DNA from 4 places in the Ruegeria sp. C10 genome. Region 2 is predicted to be linked to each of the others. Evidence: riboswitches for the same ligand, from Rfam matches in the RefSeq annotation. Region 2 holds a riboswitch; each other region holds the start of a gene.

Region 1 (5,188 bases), 190 kb from region 2:
ACCAACCATCTCAGTAAAGCTTGAATGCGGTTTGCGGCAGAAATGATGACGATAAGTGTTCAGCGACGGAAGACGCGCCTTACGCGTCAGGGCAATTGTAGCTTCGACAGGGGCAGGAGCACCGGGCGCAGGCCTTTGGAACAGGAAATCGGGCGTGTTGCGCAGCGACATGCGGGCTGCAGGTTGGCGCGACAATGATCGGATCATTTCCGCCAAGCCCGTTTGTTCGACCAGTCGTGGATTGAACCTGAAGCCTTCTGGGCCAACCTGTGCGCCGTCGATTATGAACCGTTCGGGGATCATCGAATGCCAGCGGTAGAGCAAATTGAACTCAATCGCGATCTGGTTGGAGTGATGCCAGGGTTGCCAGCGATTTACGCCAATGGGCAGTTTGAATGGCATATTGGCGATGTGGGCGATGTAATCCTCAAGCACAAGCTTGATCAGCAATGCGATCAAGGTGCAGCGTGTAGTCTGGAACACACGCTCTTTATCCCAGCCCGAAATGCCGCGCTTTTCGCGCCACAACAGATCGGCGAAGGTGTTATGGGCGCGCAACATCAGTGTATTGATCGCGATATAGCCTATGGTACCATTGCCATTATCGAGCCCGGTTGCATGAAAATCGAGCAGTAGCTGGTCAATCGCGTGATCGCTGAGACCCGGATGCGCCCGTTTCACCGCATTCCACAGCTTGCATGGATCGTGCAGGGGCTTTCCGCAATTCTCGCCAGTGGCAATACTGCCATCAAAGGGGGGCGCAAGCTTAACACCACCGGATTGGTTCTTTTGAAACAGCTTCGGGGCCCACATCTCGCCTTGTGTATCCAGACGAAAGGCCAACCGGTGGGTTAATTCATTGGTATCGGGATCGCGTTCGCGCAGCATGTCGGTCTGAAAATCGTTCAGCCCGTAGATTTGGCACAGATCGACCTCGTGGTTCGAATCCGTCTGATCAACCGGTCCTTTCGCCCCAAAGGTGCGCAGGAAACTGTCGGTAAACCATTGTGCGGCCGAGATAAACAAAAGTGTCGATCCTTGCGGGCACATCAAGGTAAGCGGGCTGCCATCCATTTGTGTCCGTCGGCGAAAGAGATCAGCAACTTCGCTTTCCGACGGCAGGACGGGTGAGAGGTCTTCTGGCGTTGTATGCCGACCGATCCAGCGATGGGAAAACACGCCGGGCCATGTCGTGTAGTCTGCGCCCATCGTATAGGGCCGCGGTCGGTGGATCTTCGCGGCGTTTGCAAGCCTGATCGCGGCTAAATAGCTCGTAACGGGTGGGGAGATCTTGAATCCGAGTTTGATCAGATCATCAACGTCCAGCATCAATACATCTCCGTTTGGTCATCGATTCGGGAACCGGGCGCGGGCCAAGCTCAGATAGGTTCTGAGCCGGATCGCATTAATCGGTCCTAAAGGTTCGTGATCTGCCGTGACACGCCAGGGCGAGAAGCTCATCGCGTCGCCATTCTGCGGATCAAATTCTGCACCTTTGGGAATCGTGATATCCGCCACGGGCGTGACGGTATGATGGTACGGATCAAGAGGTGCATCTGGTTGCGGATCGCATGCCCACCGGATGCGATTGTCTAGCACATCGAATTCGTCGGCCGGGCGCGGGGGCTCAATCACACACAGCTCGAAGTGATTATCTCCATCGGCCACGTCTTGCCGCAAACACTGCCCGATCCCATCTGGATCGTCTACCGGATGTGCCGGAATTTTTGGTTTAGCGCTGCGGGCCAGGTATCGGACTGTTAGATCGGGGCCCAGCCGATACGGTGTTGTCGACCAGAAATGGACCTCAAAAGGCGAGTGCATATAGTTCGAGGCAAAATCACTCGCGACGCGAAACTGACGCTTGCCTTCACGAGTGAGGAAGGTGCGAAATCCTGCGCGCAGCCCTTTGGTGATCAACCTAAGGCTCCATTTTCGTCGCCCTTTGATCGCGTGCTGGACCGCTTGTAATGTGGCGACAAGCCTGCCCAATCGCTCATATTCATCGGGGAAGTAGCTGGGAAACACATCCTGATCGACCAATACGAAATCGAACTCGTCGCTGAGTTGTGTGGTCCCCAGATGCGCAAGTGCCTCGGCGTCGATCAGCTTGGGGCTTGGCACGTCAAAAAGCTTGATCGCCATCCCGTGGGCATCCGATTTCCGGTCATCCAGATGCGCGCCGTTGGAAAAGCGAAGTGCGGCTGAATAGGCAGCGGGCTGTTCAAACAGGCCGTGACGGAACTGTTCTGGTAGATCGTTTCTGACGGTGAATGTTGCAGCCACGCACCCGTGACTGCGCCCATGCTGAGCCCTTAAGCGATGGCCTTTCCACCGTGCAACGGCCTCGAGATTGTGGTCAATGACATCATCAACAATATCCGGCGGCAATGCGTTTTGCGAAACATGCGTCAAAGAACCGTCTCCTTGGATAAACCCAGGCAATGATCAAACAGGGGTAAGGCGCTGACAAAGCTAAACCTCTAAATTTGTTCAGCTTACCTCAGATTGTCTAATTTCCAAACACACCAACTATGGACAGCCGTGGCCAGACAAATTCGGCGCGCAGCCCAAGCTATTCGGCTGGTGCTTCGGACACGTGGTTGGCGGCGCTCGATCCTCGACCAGAGTTGAGCGCCTTCGACTTTATCATTGACGTGTCCGGTGTTCTCGGGCACTCAATCGATTGATGGTTCCCGGTGGTGTTGCCGCGGGATGAAAAGGGAATACGGTGAGGTTTGCCAAAAGGTGCCAATTCCGTAACTGCCCCCGCAACTGTAAGCGGTGAGCAAGGCCAAACAGCCACTGGTCCACAGGGTCGGGAAGGTTGGCCGAGCGCGGACCCGCAAGTCAGGAGACCTGCCATCAGATGTTTAACCAACCCGGGGCGGGGCGTCCTGGAAGGAGGCTTTGATGGCGCGTCAATCGCGTGTTTACATTGTCGGCAGCTTCCGCATGCGCTTGGAAACAAGTGGAGTGGACCATGCCAGATACGCCTGATCATTTCATTCTAGTCTGCGAAAGCTGCACTGAAGGGCTGCCCCTTGATGAAATTTGCGATGCGTTGACCGGGAAATTACATCGCAGTTTTGCGATCCGCGCGTCGTCTTGCATGGCAGGCTGCGATAGTCCCAGAACGGTTGGGTTCCAGGCCGTAGGAAAGGCGCAATACCTTTTTGGTGGCATTCAGACCGCGGATGAGGTGCAGGCGCTGACTGAGTTTGCAGCGCAGTATCGTGAAAGCCCGGATGGCTGGACAAATGCCACTGATCGCCCGCAGGCGTTGTTCAATAAAACCCTCTCGCGCATGCCGCGGATCGAACAGGGGGCATCGCAATGACGTTGCCACCCTTTCTGATTGCCGAAAACCTTGAGTATTATGCCCTTAACGGAGATGTCCTGTTGCAGGGCGTCTCGTTCGAGTTGGACGAGGGTTCCATTCTAGCCATCGCCGGCCCGAACGGGGCGGGGAAAACGACGCTTCTCAATCTGTTGTGCGGCGCTGAGCCGCTGGCACTTGGCGATGTTCGGATCAAAGGACGCAGTCTGAAACAGCTCACGGCCAAAGAGCGTGCGCGCATGATTGCAGTGGTAGGTCAGCAGGAACTGCCCGATGGACGCTTGGCGTTACGCGATTATGTTGCGCTGGGGCAAATACCCATCCGTGCGGACCGCTCTGCCGAAGGCCACGCGCAAGAGCTGGACCGGATTTTAGACCTGACCAGTCTCGCCAATCTCGCGGACAAGCGCATGGCCCAACTGTCCGGAGGCGAACGTCAGCGTGCCCATATCGCGCGTGCTTTGGCGCAGAACCCTTCGTTGCTGTTTCTGGACGAACCGACCAACCATCTGGATCCTGATGCAAAAGGGCGGATGCTGTCTTTGGTCGCTGAGCTTGGGATCACCGTGGTCATGATCGTACACGATCTGGTCATGATCCCCGAATTCGCCACACACGTGGCGCTGATGAAATCGACCCGCATGATCGAGTTTGGGTCGGTGGACAAGGTGCTGACACCCGAAAGAGTCCGCGAAACTTTTGGCGTTGATTTCCTCTGCTTTCTCCACGAAGGCCGCGTGATTCCGGCGCTTGATATTCGAAGAACCACAGTCTCAACTTAGTCGAAGGAACACACTGAGATGAAATACATCTGGCCCGTGGCGTTGGCCACCGCCATGGCAAGCGGTGCTGCTGCGCAAGAAGTCACCGTAGACAACTGCGGCGAACCGCTGGTTTTTGATACCGCGCCCGAGCGCCTGGTTGTGCATGACATGAACATGACCGATATGGCGTTTGCATTGGGTCTGCAGGACAAGATCGTCGGCCTGACCGGCATCACCGGCTGGTACAAGACCAGCCCTGATTTTGATGCTCTGCGCGGCGACATCCCCGAGCTTGCGCCGAAATATCCGACCGTTGAAAACTTGGTGGCGGTTGAACCCGACCTGTTCTTTGCCGGTTGGTACTATGGCATGAAGCCGGGTGGTGATGTGACCCCAGATACATTGGAACCGTTCGGAATCAAGACCTTGGTTCTAACCGAAAGCTGTGTCCATCTGGACAACGATCGCCCCGAAGCCAGCATGGATCTTCTGTTTGGCGATGTGTTGCGCTTGGGCAAGGTGATGCAAGTCGAAGACAAGGCCGAGGCTCTGGTCTCGGGCTGGAAAGAGCAGCTGGCAGCGATCGAAGCCAAGACTGCTGAACTGCCCAAGCCCCGCGTCTTTCTTCTGGATGGTCCTGCAGATGCTCCGTTTACCGCCGGTAAATTCGCGATTCCCGATGCGATGATCACAGCCGCCGGTGGTGAAAACGTCACTCATGACATGGACACGAGCTGGGGCCGCACCTCGTGGGAGGCCGTTGCCGCATCGAACCCGGAATTCCTGGTTTTGTTGGATTATCAGACCGGCAATGGCGCCGAGGACACCTTCAAGTTCCTGCAGGAACATCCCGTCATGTCGCAGACTGATGCCGTCAAGAACGAACGCTGGATCGGATTGCGCTACGAAGAGCTAACGCCGGGACCGGCAAATATCGAAGCGATCTCGAAGATGGCGCGCGCGATGCATCCGGGTCAGAGCTGATATGGGCCGATTGGGCCTGACGTTGTTGCTGGGGGCGGTCGTTCTGACCGCCCTTTTGCTGATTTCCACGATCTACGGCACAACCTCGATTCCTTTGTCC
Region 2 (5,188 bases):
CCGCTTGGGTCGATGTCCAACCTCTCACTTAGAACCCATCAGCCGCAGGAGGGCGTTTATGATTGTAGCAAATTCCCTTCGGGCAGACCGGTTCTGATCCTTTCCGATCAACTGACTGCCTGAACACATCACCAGCGGATGCGCGATTGCCATCCGGCGGGATTGCTGTTTCTGATCACAGGCAGACCAATGTTACTTTCCTTATCGGACCTCGGATGGTCCTCTCATTTCGCGGCTCAGCATGCGGCTGATCCGTCACTTCTACCGTATCGCATCTCGGCCGTACACCGGGATCGACTGATCGGGCTGAGCCCTGAAGGTGAATCGCCTTTGTTATCTCTGGATCAATCAACCGGCGCATATGCCGTTGGGGATTGGGTTCTGGCGGATGAAAACAAACGCATACGCCGCGTGCTGGACCGGCGCAGCCTGCTGCAGCGCCGGGCCGCAGGTACAGGGGCAGCGGCGCAGCTGATTGCTGCAAATGTTGATGTGCTGTTCATCGTCAGTTCCTGCAACGCCGATTTCAATATGCCACGATTGGAGCGGTATCTTGCGCTGGCACATCAGGCAGGCTGCTATCCGGTGGTCGTTCTGACCAAATCGGACATGTGCGATGATCCGAGCCTTTATGTAGATCAAGCCCAATCGCTCGCCCCGTTTCTGACGGTACTTGCGGTCAACGCGCTGGATCACGGCGATCTCGAACAAGTTCTGTCGTGGTGTCCGAAAGGACAAACCAGCGCCTTGCTTGGATCATCCGGCGTTGGGAAAACGACGCTCGCCAACGGGATGACGGGGCAGGATCAGGCCACCGCAGGTATTCGCGAAGACGATGCGCGCGGCAGGCACACAACAACCTCACGCGCCTTGCATCGCATGCGCAATGGCGGCTGGCTGATCGATACGCCCGGCATGCGCGCGTTACGTCTGCTAGATGCGCAAGAGGGGTTGGATGAGGTGTTCTCGGACATCTCAGACCTCAGCCTGAATTGCCGCTTCTCGGATTGTCAGCACGAGACCGAGCCCGGATGTGCGGTGCAGGCGGCAATCGACGCTGGTACGCTTGATCCCGCGCGGCTGGACCGCTGGCGCAAGCTGCGGCGCGAAGACCAACACAATTCCGCTTCGGTGGCGCAGGCCCGCGCCCGCGACAAGGCGTTCGGCAAGATGGTGCGCAGCGTGATGCACGAGAAAAAATCCCGTAAAGGGCTATAACGAAGCTGGGCACCGGCCTACCGGTGCCCAGCGCTATCAGGCGATCAGCCTAGGCCAGACTGCCGCATTCCGTCTTGCGAATGCACCGATATGGCCGATCTTGGATACTCCGAATTCGCTTGGTGCAAGCAGATGGCGCCCGGCTTTGGGTCCATAGAGATCGGCAAGACGCCAGACAGCATCCGGCGGCACCATTTCATCATCTGCGAAGGTAAACAGATCGACACGTTTGCCCAAGTCTTCCCAGCGGGCGGCGGGCAGTGTCGTGCCGATCTCTGGCACATAGCTTTTGGGGGCGGTGCACCATTTGCGCCATTGCCAATAGACTTGGGCAGGCAGGTCCGATCCAAACCCGACCAACCGTCCGGGCAGGTAGCCAAGCGCCTTGACCACCAGCGGCGCGTGACCATACCAGAACAACGCCGCCAAAGCGCGATAAGGCCAAGGGTGATCCGCCAGCGTTACCAGACCCGAACAGACACAGATCATCCTGTCAATCTGATCGATATCGGGTTGGATCGGACCAAACATTCCGCCCAAGGAATGACCGATGCTCCATAGCTTGGCCTGCGGAAACCGTCGGCGCATCTCGGCCCGGGCGGCTGGAATGTCGATCAACGCCCAATCGGCCATGGTGACATTTGACCGCTTTTGCGAACCCACCAAAGAGTGACCAAAATCCCGGTAGTCATAGGTCAGGCAGGCCATACCCTGTTCCTCGGCAAGCCATCGGGCGAAGTGCTGATAGTAATCCCTCGGCACCCCAGTCGCACCGTTTATGACGACCACCTTTTCGGGGTCGGCAACCGGACGGTAAAGCCGCGCCGACAACATTGCCGGGTCGGACGGGATCTGAAAATCCTCGGTCACAACCGCCTGCTGCGTGTCCAACATGGTGCCCTCCAATACCGACTGAACTGATCAGTTCACCCGAAGCGCCTCAAGTCAAGGTTGACGTGGCTGGACCGTACGTCACTTGCCTGACGCAATCTTCTTGACTCGGGCACGGCGCAGCCGCTAGCCATGTCGCGATGGTTCTCGCGCCCAATCGGGCCGGGATGAAAAGGGAACACGGTGCGGTTCTGCACGGAGAAAACCGGAAAGAACCTAGTCCGAGACTGCCCCCGCAACTGTAAGCGGAGAGCAATGCCGAGATACCACTGGCCTTGAAGGCTGGGAAGGTCGGCAAAGCGATGACCCGCAAGTCAGGAGACCTGCCATCAGATGTAGAACCGAAACTCGGGCGGGGTGTCCGGGACGGGTTTGATCGTGCTCTGCACCGACCAACCTGTGCCACGCCCTCGCCCTGCGCGCGGAGGGCGCATTGATGATCTGGAAGACTAAAACGCACGAATTCGCGGCGACCGTGTGCCAACGTACTGGGGCAACCTGCCCCGCACTGGCGCAAATGGCGCGGGCTCTAACGCAGGCCATGTCCACCACAAAACCGGTCACAAAATCTGGGTTTGAGATTGAAGGCAGTATTGACCTGTCGCACTGCCCAGAGGGATGTACCGCCCGCTTTCGCGCCCAATGCGACCAGATACGTGTATTCTGCGGAACCGATCCTGAAATCGATACCGGCCGGCTGGATGACTACGCAGACATGATGTTCGGAACCGAGTACCGCAGCCTACCCGCAGACCTGCTAAGGAATCCTCCTTGCGCCATGCTTGAGGCTTCGCTTCTGGTGCAGCACAACGGTGGCGAAATCTCGCCACATGTTGGTGTCTAAGCCGTCAAACGGCTTGAACACGGGCCGGTTCAACGGCCCAAAGCATCTGGGCATTTGTCTCGACTGCGCAAGGACGCACCGTACGCAATCGCTTCAATGCCGCCTCAGGCCGTTCACCGCATTCAACCATCAGACGCAGAACCACCATCCCGGATCGGCCACAGCCACCACGGCAATGCACTAGCACACGGCCACCACCTGACAACGCCTGACGGGCAGTCGCGCCAACGCGGGGCCAGCGCTCCACAATCTCCTTGGGTGGCGTGCCAAAATCTTCGATCGGCAAATGCACCCATCTGCTGGCACGCCCCTGAATATCAGCGCCAAAATTCCGCGCACCATCCTGAATCATCTCAACCTCAGTCGTCATCGAGATCACAAGCCCGGGCTTCCAGTCTGCGATAAGATCAAGGTCTTCTGTATACGTTCCTCCACGCCCAGGCATCGAGGACAAGGCCAAGGTGCCTCCGCCGACCTGCAACGCATAAACCACCAGTTGCGACATAATCTCCCCCCAAACAAACTTCACCCAACAACATACTGGTCCAGTAAATAGAATAGAGTGGATTTTAGCCGCATACCCACGCATTCCAAAATGAAAATCGTCCCGGCTGGCTGTGGACGCGGGCGGCGGGGGCCTCTACGCTGCGGCGTAACGCGAATCCGACAGAGCAGACATGACCGAGACGCCCAGCCCCGCCTACCAGGTTCTTGCCCGCAAATACCGCCCCGAAACCTTTGCCGATCTGGTCGGTCAGGACGCCATGGTGCGCACTCTGAAAAACGCCTTCGAGGCGGACCGGATCGCGCAGGCCTTCATCATGACCGGTATCCGCGGTACCGGCAAGACGACGACCGCTCGGATCATAGCCAAGGGTATGAACTGCATCGGTCCCGATGGCAGCGGCGGCCCTACAACCGAACCCTGCGGTCAATGTGAACATTGCGTGGCTATCATGGAGGGCCGCCATGTCGACGTGATGGAGATGGACGCCGCCAGCCGCACCGGTGTCAATGACATCCGCGAGATCATCGACAGCGTACGCTATCGCGCTGCATCCGCGCGCTACAAGATCTATATCATCGACGAGGTTCACATGCTGTCGACCAGCGCTTTCAACGCGCTGCTCAAGACGCTGGAAGAACCCCCCGAACACGTGAAGTTCATCTTTGCCACCACCGAGATTCGCAAGGTCCCGGTGACCGTCCTGTCCCGTTGCCAGCGCTTTGATCTGCGCCGGATCGAGCCGGAGGATATGATCGGACTGCTGCGCAAAATTGCAGGTGCCGAAGGGGCACAGATTGCCGAGGATGCGTTATCGTTGATCACCCGGGCCGCCGAGGGATCGGCGCGGGATGCGACCTCGCTGCTTGATCAGGCGATCTCGCACGGGGCCGGTGAAACCAGCGCGGATCAGGTGCGCGCGATGCTGGGGCTGGCCGATCGGGGCCGGGTGCTGGATCTGATGGATATGATCCTGCGCGGCGATGCTGCAGGCGCGTTGACCGAGCTGAGCGGGCAATATGCCGAAGGGGCTGATCCACTCGCCGTCTTACGCGATCTGGCAGAAATCACGCATTGGGTTTCGGTGGTCAAGATCACCCCGGATGCCGCCGAAGATCCCACCGTTTCCCCCGACGAACGCGCCCGAGGTCAACAAATGGCCGAGGCTCTGCCCATGCGAGTCCTTACACGCATGTGGCAAATGCTGCTGAAAGCGCTCGAGGAAGTTTCCGCCGCACCCAACGCAATGATGGCTGCGGAAATGGCCGTGATCCGCCTGACCCATGTGGCCGACTTGCCTAGCCCGGAGGAGCTGATCAAGCGTCTGCAAGATACGCCTCCGCCGCCCAATGGTGGGCCCGGCAAGGGAATCGGTGCGCCGGGACATGCTCCTGCCGTGCCGCAGGCTGCGGCCCGACCGGCCTATGCCGCATCGGGAATCGGCGGCAACGCAGGCGGGCCAACAGCCGCGCTAGCCCAAGATGTGCAGGCAGCGCTGGCACGCTATCCAACATTTGAACATGTGGTCGAACTGATCCGAGCGAACCGGGACGTGAAGTTGTTGGTCGAGGTTGAAAACGGCGTGCGTCTGGTATCCTACCAACCAGGCAGGATCGAGTTCGCCCCAACCGACAACGCCCCGACCGACCTGTCACAACGATTGGGCGCGTCGCTGCAGCGTTGGACAGGCAACCGGTGGGCCGTTTCTATTGTCGCTGAGGGCAACGCAC
Region 3 (5,188 bases), 910 kb from region 2:
TATTGGGCAAACGGATATTGATATACTCGTCCACATCCAAACTGAGAATCCAATCCGAAGACAGATAGCTTGGGTGGTTCCGCGCAAGCGAAAATGCACGAACCTGCGGCGCGGCGCGCGGACCCAGTCTGTTTCGTTGGTGGTGAGCCCAGCCAAGCACTTGCAACCGTTCGCCCATGGCATCGGTACCATCAGCGCAATCATTGGTATAAATCAGAATGTCATCAAAACCGATTGCGTGGTTGTAGGCCACCCAATCGATCATGAAAGGCCCTTCGTTTTTCATCGTTGTTACGATGAGAAAGGTCTCATTCGTCATAAGTTGTTCTCTTGCCTGTGCCGGTGTCGGACTCCTGTCGACCTATTTAGAATAGCACCAGAATTTTGTCCAACCAGGTCGCCAGACAGCCGCAATGCTTGCCGATTAATCGATCTACCGATTCTGCGGGATCACCTCATAACCCGGTTCTTCTGGCTCGTCGTCCAGCATCTCGGTTGGGAACCCTGGCGCTTGGATCTCCAGTCCGGTCGCGTCCTCTAGCCGCCTGATGATGTTCGGGGACAGTTCACGCTCACCATATCGCGCGATGCCATCTTCGAAAATCTTGATCATCAATGGGTTTATCTCAAGGGGAACTCCGGCACGGTCGGCGACCTCCTGAAACAGACCGATATCTTTTTTCACCAGGTCCATGGTGAAGGAAATATCGCGCGAGCCGTTCAGGATGACCTGACTTTCGGTCTCGTGCACGAAGGATGTGCCTGACGATATCTTGATCGCCTCATAGGTGGTTCCAAGGTCCATGCCGGCGGCCTTGGCTGTCACCAATGCCTCGGCGCAGGTGATCAGGTTGGCGGTAGCCAGATAATTGGTCAACACCTTTAGAACAGAGGCCGAGCCCAGATCGCCCGTGTGCAAAATGCGCCGCCCCATGGTGGTCAGGAATGGCAGGATACGTTCAAAAGTCTCACGATCACAGCCTGCGAAGATCGAGATATTACCCGTCGCTGCCCGGTGACATCCGCCCGAAACCGGGCAATCCACCGCTGCGCCGCCTCGTTCGATGACCATTGCGCCAAGGCGTTTGACTTCGGCTTCGTCGGTGGTCGACATTTCCATCCAGATTTTGCCAGGGCCGACCTCTGGCAACATTTCCTGCATCACCGCATCCGAGGCCGCAGGAGAAGGCAAACAGGTTATCACCGCATCGCAATCACGCATCAGCTGCGCCGGACTTTCGGCGGCTTTGGCACCTTTGGCGACGAATTCGGTCACCAGATCCGGGCTCAGGTCATGAACCGTCAGATCGATACCGTTTCGTAGCAGCGATCCAGATAGCTTGCCCCCTACATTCCCCAGCCCGATAAACCCTACCTTCATGCGCGGTATCCTCCTGTTCGCATCTTGCTGCCATGCCAGCACGTCGTTGCAGAAGTATCATGCCGCCCAGCGACCCCGACAGGTCGCTTTTTATCCGCTTTTTCACGGATCGGCGCGACTCGCTTGACAAGCAACCCTGCCCTGCCGCATGTCCCTTTCGTTGGTGTCTGCGAGAGCAGATGAAAAGGGAATGCGTCAGCGGTTTTTGCCGTCAAACGCAGCCGCCCCCGCGACCGTGACCGGAGAGGGTGCCCAAAGCCACTGGCAGTATGGCCGGGAAGGCGGGACATCCGACAGAGGCCTCCTCTGACATCCGCAAGCCGGGAGACCTGCCAACGCCCGAAGATGAAACCGGACGGGGTGTTCCGGTGTGGGGCTGTGATCGGCCCGCATGAAACCCCGTCCCCCACGAAGAGGATTTGGGGGGATGAGAGACATGACCGAGACCGCACCGGTCGAACTGCTGGTTTGCACTACCTGCCGTCGTGGGCTGCCTGTCGAGGATGACGCCCAGCGCCCCGGCACGTTGCTGCACAAGGCGCTTGAACAGGCGGGCCTGCCCGAAGGCATTACATTGAAAGCTGTGGAATGCCTGTCGAATTGCGATGAAGGCTGCTCGATCGTGCTACGCGGAGGACCGGATCGCTGGACTTTCGTGTATGAGCATCTGAACGAGATCGACCATGTTGAAACCATCGTCGAAGGCGCAGCCAAATACCTCGCCACCGAGGACGGTTTGGTCAAATGGCGTGAACGTCCTGAACATTTCCGCAAAAACTGTGCGGCCCGCATTCCCCCGATTGGAGCCCTGAAATGAGCAATCTTGAGAAACTCCCCGTCACTGTGATCACCGGCTTTTTGGGCTCGGGCAAAACCACTTTGGTGCGACACCTGATGCAGAACCCGCAGGGCAAGCGTCTGGCGGTGGTCGTCAACGAATTCGGCGATGTCGGCGTCGATGGCGATATCCTGAAGTCCTGCGCCATTCCTGATTGCCCCGCAGAAAACATCATGGAACTGGCCAATGGTTGCATCTGCTGCACCGTGGCCGATGATTTCATCCCGACCATTGAAGCCCTGATGGCACTAGAGCCGCGCCCCGATCACATCCTGATCGAAACCTCCGGTCTTGCCCTGCCAAAACCCCTGCTGAAGGCGTTCGACTGGCCCGATATCCGCTCGAAAATCACCGTCGATGGCGTGATTGCTCTGGCCGATGCCGAGGCTGTGGCCGCTGGTCGGTTTGCTCCGAATGTCGAGGCGGTGGATGCGCAACGCATGGCAGATGACTCGATTGATCATGAAACTCCCTTGTCCGAGGTGTTCGAGGATCAGATTTCCTGCGCCGACATCATTCTGCTGACCAAGCCCGATCTGGCTGGCCCGGAAGGCGTTGCGAAAGCGAAAGAGATCATCGCCGCCGAAGCGCCCCGCCCCCTGCCCGTAGTCGAAGTGGCTGAGGGTGCCGTGGACGTCCGCGTCGTGCTGGGTCTAGAAGCCGCGGCCGAGGATGACATGGACGCGCGTCCCAGCCATCACGACGGCCATCACGATCACGAGCATGACGATTTCGAAAGCATCATCGTTGAACTGCCCGAGCAAACCGATCCGATTGATCTGGTCGCCAAGATTGAACGATTGGCCAACGAGTTGAATATCCTGCGCGTCAAAGGCTATGCCGCCGTTCAGGGCAAGCCCATGCGCCTACTGGTTCAGGCCGTCGGTGCGCGCGTACGTCACCAATATGACCGCCCGTGGGAGCCCGGCGAAGACCGTCGCTCGCGCCTTGTGGTCATTGCCGAGCATGACGATATCAAAGAGGCCGAGATCCGGGATATCCTCGTGGGTGTAACCGAGGCTGCCGAGTAAGACCTATGCACGTCGTCTTCCGCGAAAGCCATGGGCTCGAAGAAACCGAGACCCCGACCGATCTGGGCCAGAGCCCGGCGGATTTGGTGGTGCTGTCCTTTTCCGACAGTGACCTTGGCGCTTTCGCGGCGGGATGGCATCGTGGAGGTGGGCCTGAAGGACGCATGCCAACGATGCGGCTGGCCAATCTGACGGCGCTGAAGCATCCCCTCTCAGTCGACACCTATGTCGAGCAGACACTGGAGGGCGCAAAGGGCATCCTGATCCGTCTGATCGGTGGAGTGCCCTATTGGGCCTACGGCTTGCAGCAGGTTCTGGCGCTGGCGCAGGCCAAAGGGATTGCACTGGCCGTACTGCCCGCAGACGGTCGCGAGGATACGCGGCTGGATGATTACTCTACCCTGCCTGTCTCGACCCTGCGGCGGCTGGCGCATCTGTGCGACACCGGCGGTGAGGTCGCGGCGCAGGCCGCTCTGGCGCAGATGGCACTGGCTGCGGGGTTGTATGCAGGTCCGGTCATGGGCGCCAAGACCATCCCCGAATGCGGTGCCTGGTGCCCAGATCACGGCGTGATCCCTGCAGAAAACGCTCTGCCCGGTGATGCGAAACGTATCATCGTAACCTTCTATCGTGCTTATCTGACCTCGGCGGACACAGCCCCAATCGCAGCGCTGATCCGCAGCTTGCGCGCGCGAGGTTTTGAGGCCGTCGGCCTGTTTGCCCCGTCGCTCAAAGCACCAAATGCCGCCGATTGGCTGAGCGAGACTATTGTGGCGCTGAAGCCTTCGGCGATCGTCAACGCCACCTCATTCTCAGGCAAGGGCGCATCAGGCACCTCACCTCTCGATGTGGCAGAGGTGCCGGTCTTTCAGGTGGCGCTGGCCACCTCACGCCGCAAAGCGTGGGCCGAAGCGGAACGTGGCCTTTCACCAGCTGATCTTGCCATGCATGTGGTCCTTCCGGAAGTGGACGGGCGGATCAACGCGGGCATCGTATCCTTCAAAGAGCCGGGCAAACGCGACCCGCATCTCGAATATTCTCGCTTCGCTCATCGGGCTGAACCCGAACGGATCGAAGCCATCATCAACCGCATCTCCGGCTGGCTGAACCTTCACGACAAACCCAGAGCGGAGCAGGTTCCGGCGCTGGTACTATCGACCTATCCCGGCAAAGACTGGCAGATGGCACATGCAGTGGGTCTGGATGCGCTGGCCTCGGCCGAGGCAATGTTGCTCGACCTGCAAGGCGACGGGTATGACACCGCGCCTGCCGAGCCAATTGCTGAAACTCTTCTTGATGCCCGGATTTCATGGCCGCTAGAGGATTATCAGGCGGCGCTGGCGGCGCTACCGGAAACACTCCGCGCCGATCTCAATAAGGTTTGGGGCACTCCCGAAGACGACCCTGCTTTCACAAACGGCGCATTCCACTTCACTGCGCTGCGTCGCGGAAAGGCTCTGATCGCGCTGCAGCCCGAGCGCGGCACACCCGAACTGCGCGATGACGACTATCACGATCTGTCGCGCACACCGCGCCACGCCTACGTCGCCTTTTACTTGTGGCTGCGCAAAGGATTGGGCGCGGATGCGCTGATCCATATCGGCGCGCATGGCACGCTGGAATGGTTGCCGGGAAAATCAGTCGCCTTGTGCAACGAATGTTGGCCCGAGGCGTTAATCGGCGATCTGCCGGTGATCTACCCCTTCATAGTCAACGACCCCGGCGAGGCCGCGCAGGCCAAGCGTCGGATCGGGGCGGTTACGTTGGGCCATATCCCACCCCCGATGAAGGAAAGCGGCACACCAGATCGCATGGTGCGGCTGGAATCGCTGTTGGACGAGTTCTCGAACGCGGACGGGCTAGACCCCAAACGCCGCGATCGCCTGCAGGAAGATATCCGGGACGAGGCGCAGGCGATCGGGCTGGAAAGCGATCTTG
Region 4 (5,188 bases), 250 kb from region 2:
ACGACCATAACGATGGGCGTATAAATCCGCGCAAATTTTGTAACCCACTGCTCAACCGGCGCGCGGCGAGCATGAGCATCACCGACCATCCGGATGATCTTGGCAAGCACGGTGTCTGACGCTGTTTTCGTCGCACGTATTTTGAGGGTGCCCTCACCATTGATTGTGCCGGCATAGACCTCATCACCCAGCTCTTTGGGAATCAGCGCGCTTTCACCTGTGATTGGAGCCTGGTCAACGGCACCAGCCCCTTCGATGACTTCCCCGTCAAGTGGAATGCGATCCCCACCCCGAACGATGAAGCTGTCACCGACAAAGACATCCGCCGCCGGGACCGTTGCCTCAGAACCGTCAGCACGAACCAGCCGAACCGTCGGGGGGGCCAGATCAAGCAGCGCGGATACCGCGTTCCGAGCACGTCCGACACTCCAGCTTTCCAGATAAAGAGAGAGCGAGAAGAAAAATGCTACAGTTGCCGCTTCAAAAAACTCACCCAGAGCGATGGCACCAGCGACGGCAACAACCATCAGAAGGTTCATATCCGGCGAAAGTCGACGCGCCGAAGACCAGGCCTTAGGGGCCACCAGCCAGACGCCAAACAAGATCGCGACTGCGAACAAAGCTGCCTCGGCTAAAGGCATCGGAACCTCACCATGTCCCGAGAACAGCCCGAGCGCACCGCCCATGCCGGTTTCGAAAATGTGCCAGCCAAAACCTGCTGCCCAAAACCCTCCGCTAAGAGTGGTGAACCGCCGCTGACGTGCAATATGCGCCGCCTGGTCCTGGGCGGCATTTCCGTCATCCCATGGTTTGGCGGTCATACCAGTACTCGCAACCAGCAGCATGACATCTTCGTCAGATAACTTGGAAGCACTATCAAGAAGCGTCATCCGACCGTTAATCACATCAAATGCAAGATGCTCTTCGCCACCTGCTTTCGGGCCGACGACACGGTTCAGGATCGCCACCTCTTCGGCGCAATCAAGGCCAGAGACCTGAAAGCTTCTACCACCTTCAGGAATTGGACCAGCGGGGGCGATGTCGCCACACCCGCCGCTACCGCATGCGTGGTGACCATGTTTGTTTTCGTGGCCATGGTCGTGGCTATGGGTATCGGATGACATGATTGGACCTCAAGAATCTCTATGGTCCTTTGTAAATAGTTCCTACAGTAACTAGAGCTTCAATACCTTTTATATTTTTTTCATCCGGGTTCTTTGCCTGCGATATTGTTAGTTCATTTCGTCTTGCGGGCCGGCCGTGTGGATGCAATCTAATTGCAGATGACGCAAAAAATTTGGAACAGACCAATGCAGAAACGGATCGCAATTACCATCACGTTAGTCTCGATTACGGCTGGTTGCTCAGCCCAGTTCACTGGGGCCAAAAGCAAAGCATTTGAACCAGGCAACGTGCCAGATTCGGTCGTATCGCTGGCAGGGCCGGCGCAGGATTTGACCACAGCGCGCCTCCTGCCCGAAGACAATTGCTTTTGGTATGAGCACAGCGGACCCGTCGAGACGACATTGGTACCATTGCGCGCGACGAATGGCGCTCCGATCTGCATTGCGCGCGACGCCTGATCGAAATGAGGGCAGCGACGTCCATGTACGCTGCCCAATATTCATGAGCGGGCTGTGACGCTATCTTCGGCAGAGTATAGGAAAGCGGTCGAGCCGGTTTTCACGTTTGGGTAGAGGTCATTGATATGAGCCATGATCATTCGCACACATCCAGAACTTGCGCGACCGCCGATGCTTCTTGGCTCAGGCGTGCCGTGAATTCTGAGATATGTGTCTCGGTCTCCAACGTATAGATAAAGGGCACGAGAGCCGAGAGCATTATTCGGCCCGGGCTCCATTCCATTCCGGAATTCCGCGTATTCGGGGTTGCGCTCGATCATTGAAGCGGTTGGTGTCCAGTGTGGCCATTCGACCTTTCGGCGGATAACATAGGTGCCGGGCTCGTAAAGATTCCCACGCGCGATCGCTACGCCATAGCGCATTGCGGTCCCGCCTTCTTCGATATGATAGAGATAGCGCGCGACGGCATCCACATGGATGTCACCTGGAACCAAACCATCATTTGCCGCGACGCGTCTTGGTAAAAAACGGTCATGAACACCCCACGGATTTGAGGTCATTGGATCGTAACCAATTGGCGTGACTTGACTGTCCCAATAGGTCTTCTGCGATGCGGTTGGCCAGGTTTTGGCGATCAATGGACTGGCCGCAGACGCCGAGAACAGCGCTGTGGTGGATTGAATGAAATGGCGCCTTGTAAGCATAGGTCTCGTCCTGGTTCACAAGTTTAACGTATTTGGATCGCACTATCGCGAATTAATCCGAATCTTAAAGCCTCTAGCAGCTAGAGCTTCAAGAGGTTTCAGGTAACGCTTGGTTTACCCTGTCGATCAAGTGACCGGTTGCGTGAATCCTGCTTCGGTCGAGTTTACATTGGAATAGGTCGCAAAGACAATTGACACAGGCGAAGCCGCCATTGTAGCGGTGAATTGTTTTCGGTTCCTGATGGCGGAAGCCAAAAGGATTAAAAGGGAATACGGTTCGGTGTTTTCAATGGCGCCAATTCCGTAACTGCCCCCGCAACTGTGAGCGGAGAGCGATGCCAAGACACCACTGGTTTGTAATGGAACCGGGAAGGTTGGCGGAGCGAGCACCCGCGAGTCAGGAGACCTGCCGTAAAGCGCCGGGCTATGCCCAGACTGAACCTGTCGGCCTTGCGGTCGATTCAACCTGACAAGCCGCCGGGTGAGGCGGTAGGGAGAAAGAACATGCATATCGAACCGGGCATCGTGAATGGTGCCAAAATCGCGCTTTCCTATGTTACCGCCGCAGGTGCGGCTACTTACGCAGCGAAAGAAACGTTTTCCACATTGCGAGCGAATGGACCTGCATCTTTTGTTATGCGCTCGGTGCTCGCCACCGTTGGTGTTTTCCTTTTCTTCGAAGTCCTGCCGCATTTCCCGGTTGGTGTCTCTGAAGTCCACTTCATCCTGGGGTCGACGCTGTTTCTGCTTCTCGGTGCTGCACCCGCGGCTTTTGGATTGGCAGCTGGTCTCCTGATTCAGGGTGTGTTTTTTGCCCCGTTCGATCTTCCGCAGTACTTCATCAACCTGACCACTCTGCTGGTGCCGCTATTTGCGCTACAAGCACTGGCCAGCCGCATCATCGCACCCGGCACAGCATATGTTGACCTCAAATATGGCCAAGCTCTTGCCCTAAGTGCGACGTATCAGGGAGGAGTAGTCGCATGGGTTGGGTTCTGGGCCTTCTACGGCCAGGGTTTCGGCGCAGAAACCATGGCGTCGGTTCTGTCCTTTGGCGGTGCTTATATGCTGGTAATTGTCATTGAGCCGATTGCTGATCTGGCAGTGCTTGCGGCAGCCAAGGCGATGCGCGGTTTGAACAGTACAGGTCTGGTGACTCCGCGTTTGTACAACGCTGCGAAAGCTTGACCAAAGTTTGAAGCGGTGTCCTAAACTTGGGTTGCCGCGAAACAACCAGTAGCCGCAGGACCAAAATTTTATTGTGGCGCGTCTCTAGGGCGCGCCACATTGTTTTTAGCCGCTAGAAACCTGTACCCAACGATCAGGGTGATTTGGGTCCTGTATTCGTAGGAAAAGATACCTCGTTTCCTTCCACGATTTGATCCTGTTGGTGACATTGTCCAGAATCAAATCGCCTTCACTCGAGCGATAAACTAAAACTGCATGGCCACTGCGATTGGTGTCTAAGACAGTTGCAATAAGTAGCTTCGTAGGATCCAAGCCGTTCTGCATTAGTTCAAACTTCTTTTGCAAAGCGAAATCTTCGCAATCCCCTGACCCCTGCATTGGTAGCGTCCAGTATTCCTTTGTCCCGTATTGGTTTTGATCCGAAACGGCGCGGATCCTCCGATTGACGCGCAAGTTAATCGCTTTAACGATCTGTTTCTCCTGCGCTTCTGGCAGACCAGAAGTACGAGTATTCGCGCACGCCCACGAATAATCTTTGCAGAGTGATTTGGCGCCCGATGGCGCCTGAACCTCTCTATCTAGTTTGATCCAGGGAAGCTCAGAAGCTTGCAATGAAGCGGCGGAGACAAGGTAGCTGCATATGATACAGGCCAACGATAGATAAACTGGTAACCGTTCCGAAAGTTTTTTCTGAGCGGAAGTAGGTTTTGTCATATCTGCTTTCCCCATACTCGTTTCTCCTGGGTATCTGAAGCTACCGAGCCAAGAGAACTCTATTTCAATCTTTTATGTTCATCGACGCATTACAACAGCTTATTCAATTTAAAATGCAGAGCAGCAAAGTTCGCGAGCGCGCAGTTATTAGTCGTGATTGTGTGCGTGAGCTTAATTGAGATTCTTGCAGCAGCATAGAAGAAAGCTGGCTAGTAGTTCTGGGTTAGAAACGCTTGAGGTTTGGGACGGATTTGGATGACGCGTCAAGCCGAACATCTTTGTGCAATGACATGGGTATCAACCGTTCGCCGGGGCGCACCCTAACAGTGTATCTGCGATTATATGTTTCATGCGGCCAGATGTAACTGGCAATTGCAGATTTCCCCTGACCAAGGTGTGCAGGTTTTGATTGGAAATTCTAAAACAATGACTTCGTCGCTACACTCAGTCCTCTGTTAACGCGCACAGCGACGGGAGCGATGAGTTGGGCAGGCTCAGTGGCCTACGAGCCATATTGCGTCAGGTTTCTATTATGCGTGTAAGTTTCGTACGATCGACTTTGGAGGCATGACGCTTGTCCATAGGAATGTGCTTAATCGAAATCACATTTGGAACGTCAAAACCAAGCGCAGATTTAGTCCAATCGTCGATGTGATCCGCGGAACCTTGGACGCAAAGTGTGGGGCCTGCCTTGGTATTGACGAGCGCGCATCGATCTACACCTGGCCATCGCTGTGCCGCGACTTCGATAGCAAAGGGGAAGAGCGTACCTGAAAAGACTTCAATTTCGGACCCGACGCGCCCCCATAACCATAAACGCCCGTCATCATCCAGCGCGCCAGCGTCACCGGTCCGGTGCCAAATGACGTCACCTTCCTTGATTTTGTTGTTCTTTGAGTGGGTCGGGTTCAAATACCCGTCATTCACATGTGCGCCGGCGACCTGAATTTCATTGTCGCGGATGCGGAGCGTGATTTCGGGCACCGGGTATCCCACAAG

Evidence for each region. A riboswitch is a leader RNA that binds a small molecule or an ion and turns the genes downstream of it on or off. The one in region 2 is predicted to bind cobalamin.
Region 1: linked by a shared signal. The riboswitch ahead of ACR0DE_RS02730 (DUF1636 family protein) and the one ahead of ACR0DE_RS03670 (hypothetical protein) in region 2 are both predicted to bind cobalamin.
Region 3: linked by a shared signal. The riboswitch ahead of ACR0DE_RS08190 (DUF1636 family protein) and the one ahead of ACR0DE_RS03670 (hypothetical protein) in region 2 are both predicted to bind cobalamin.
Region 4: linked by a shared signal. The riboswitch ahead of ACR0DE_RS04900 (energy-coupling factor ABC transporter permease) and the one ahead of ACR0DE_RS03670 (hypothetical protein) in region 2 are both predicted to bind cobalamin.

What each region holds. Positions count from the first base shown of each region.
Region 1 is NZ_JBQFSC010000001.1:610,873-616,060, reverse strand. It holds gene ACR0DE_RS02745 (peroxidase family protein) at 1-1,329, opposite strand, end outside; gene ACR0DE_RS02740 (catalase family protein) at 1,348-2,415, opposite strand; gene ACR0DE_RS02735 (hypothetical protein) at 2,535-2,690, shown strand; cobalamin riboswitch at 2,674-2,881, shown strand; gene ACR0DE_RS02730 (DUF1636 family protein) at 2,984-3,340, shown strand; gene ACR0DE_RS02725 (ABC transporter ATP-binding protein) at 3,337-4,122, shown strand; gene ACR0DE_RS02720 (ABC transporter substrate-binding protein) at 4,141-5,088, shown strand; gene ACR0DE_RS02715 (iron ABC transporter permease) at 5,090-5,188, shown strand, end outside.
Region 2 is NZ_JBQFSC010000001.1:797,333-802,520, reverse strand. It holds RNA gene ffs (signal recognition particle sRNA small type) at 1-30, shown strand, start outside; gene rsgA (ribosome small subunit-dependent GTPase A) at 190-1,218, shown strand; gene ACR0DE_RS03675 (alpha/beta hydrolase family protein) at 1,255-2,112, opposite strand; cobalamin riboswitch at 2,235-2,454, shown strand; gene ACR0DE_RS03670 (hypothetical protein) at 2,546-2,953, shown strand; gene ACR0DE_RS03665 (phosphatase domain-containing protein) at 2,958-3,458, opposite strand; gene ACR0DE_RS03660 (DNA polymerase III subunit gamma/tau) at 3,631-5,188, shown strand, end outside.
Region 3 is NZ_JBQFSC010000001.1:1,704,535-1,709,722, reverse strand. It holds gene ACR0DE_RS08200 (glycosyltransferase family 2 protein) at 1-319, opposite strand, end outside; gene ACR0DE_RS08195 (NAD(P)-dependent oxidoreductase) at 434-1,420, opposite strand; cobalamin riboswitch at 1,526-1,732, shown strand; gene ACR0DE_RS08190 (DUF1636 family protein) at 1,818-2,198, shown strand; gene cobW (cobalamin biosynthesis protein CobW) at 2,195-3,250, shown strand; gene cobN (cobaltochelatase subunit CobN) at 3,256-5,188, shown strand, end outside.
Region 4 is NZ_JBQFSC010000001.1:1,045,946-1,051,133, forward strand. It holds gene ACR0DE_RS04885 (heavy metal translocating P-type ATPase) at 1-1,124, opposite strand, end outside; gene ACR0DE_RS04890 (hypothetical protein) at 1,311-1,583, shown strand; gene ACR0DE_RS04895 (L,D-transpeptidase) at 1,625-2,287, opposite strand; cobalamin riboswitch at 2,503-2,715, shown strand; gene ACR0DE_RS04900 (energy-coupling factor ABC transporter permease) at 2,792-3,475, shown strand; gene ACR0DE_RS04905 (transglutaminase-like cysteine peptidase) at 3,581-4,204, opposite strand; gene ACR0DE_RS04910 (AMP-binding protein) at 4,709-5,188, opposite strand, start outside.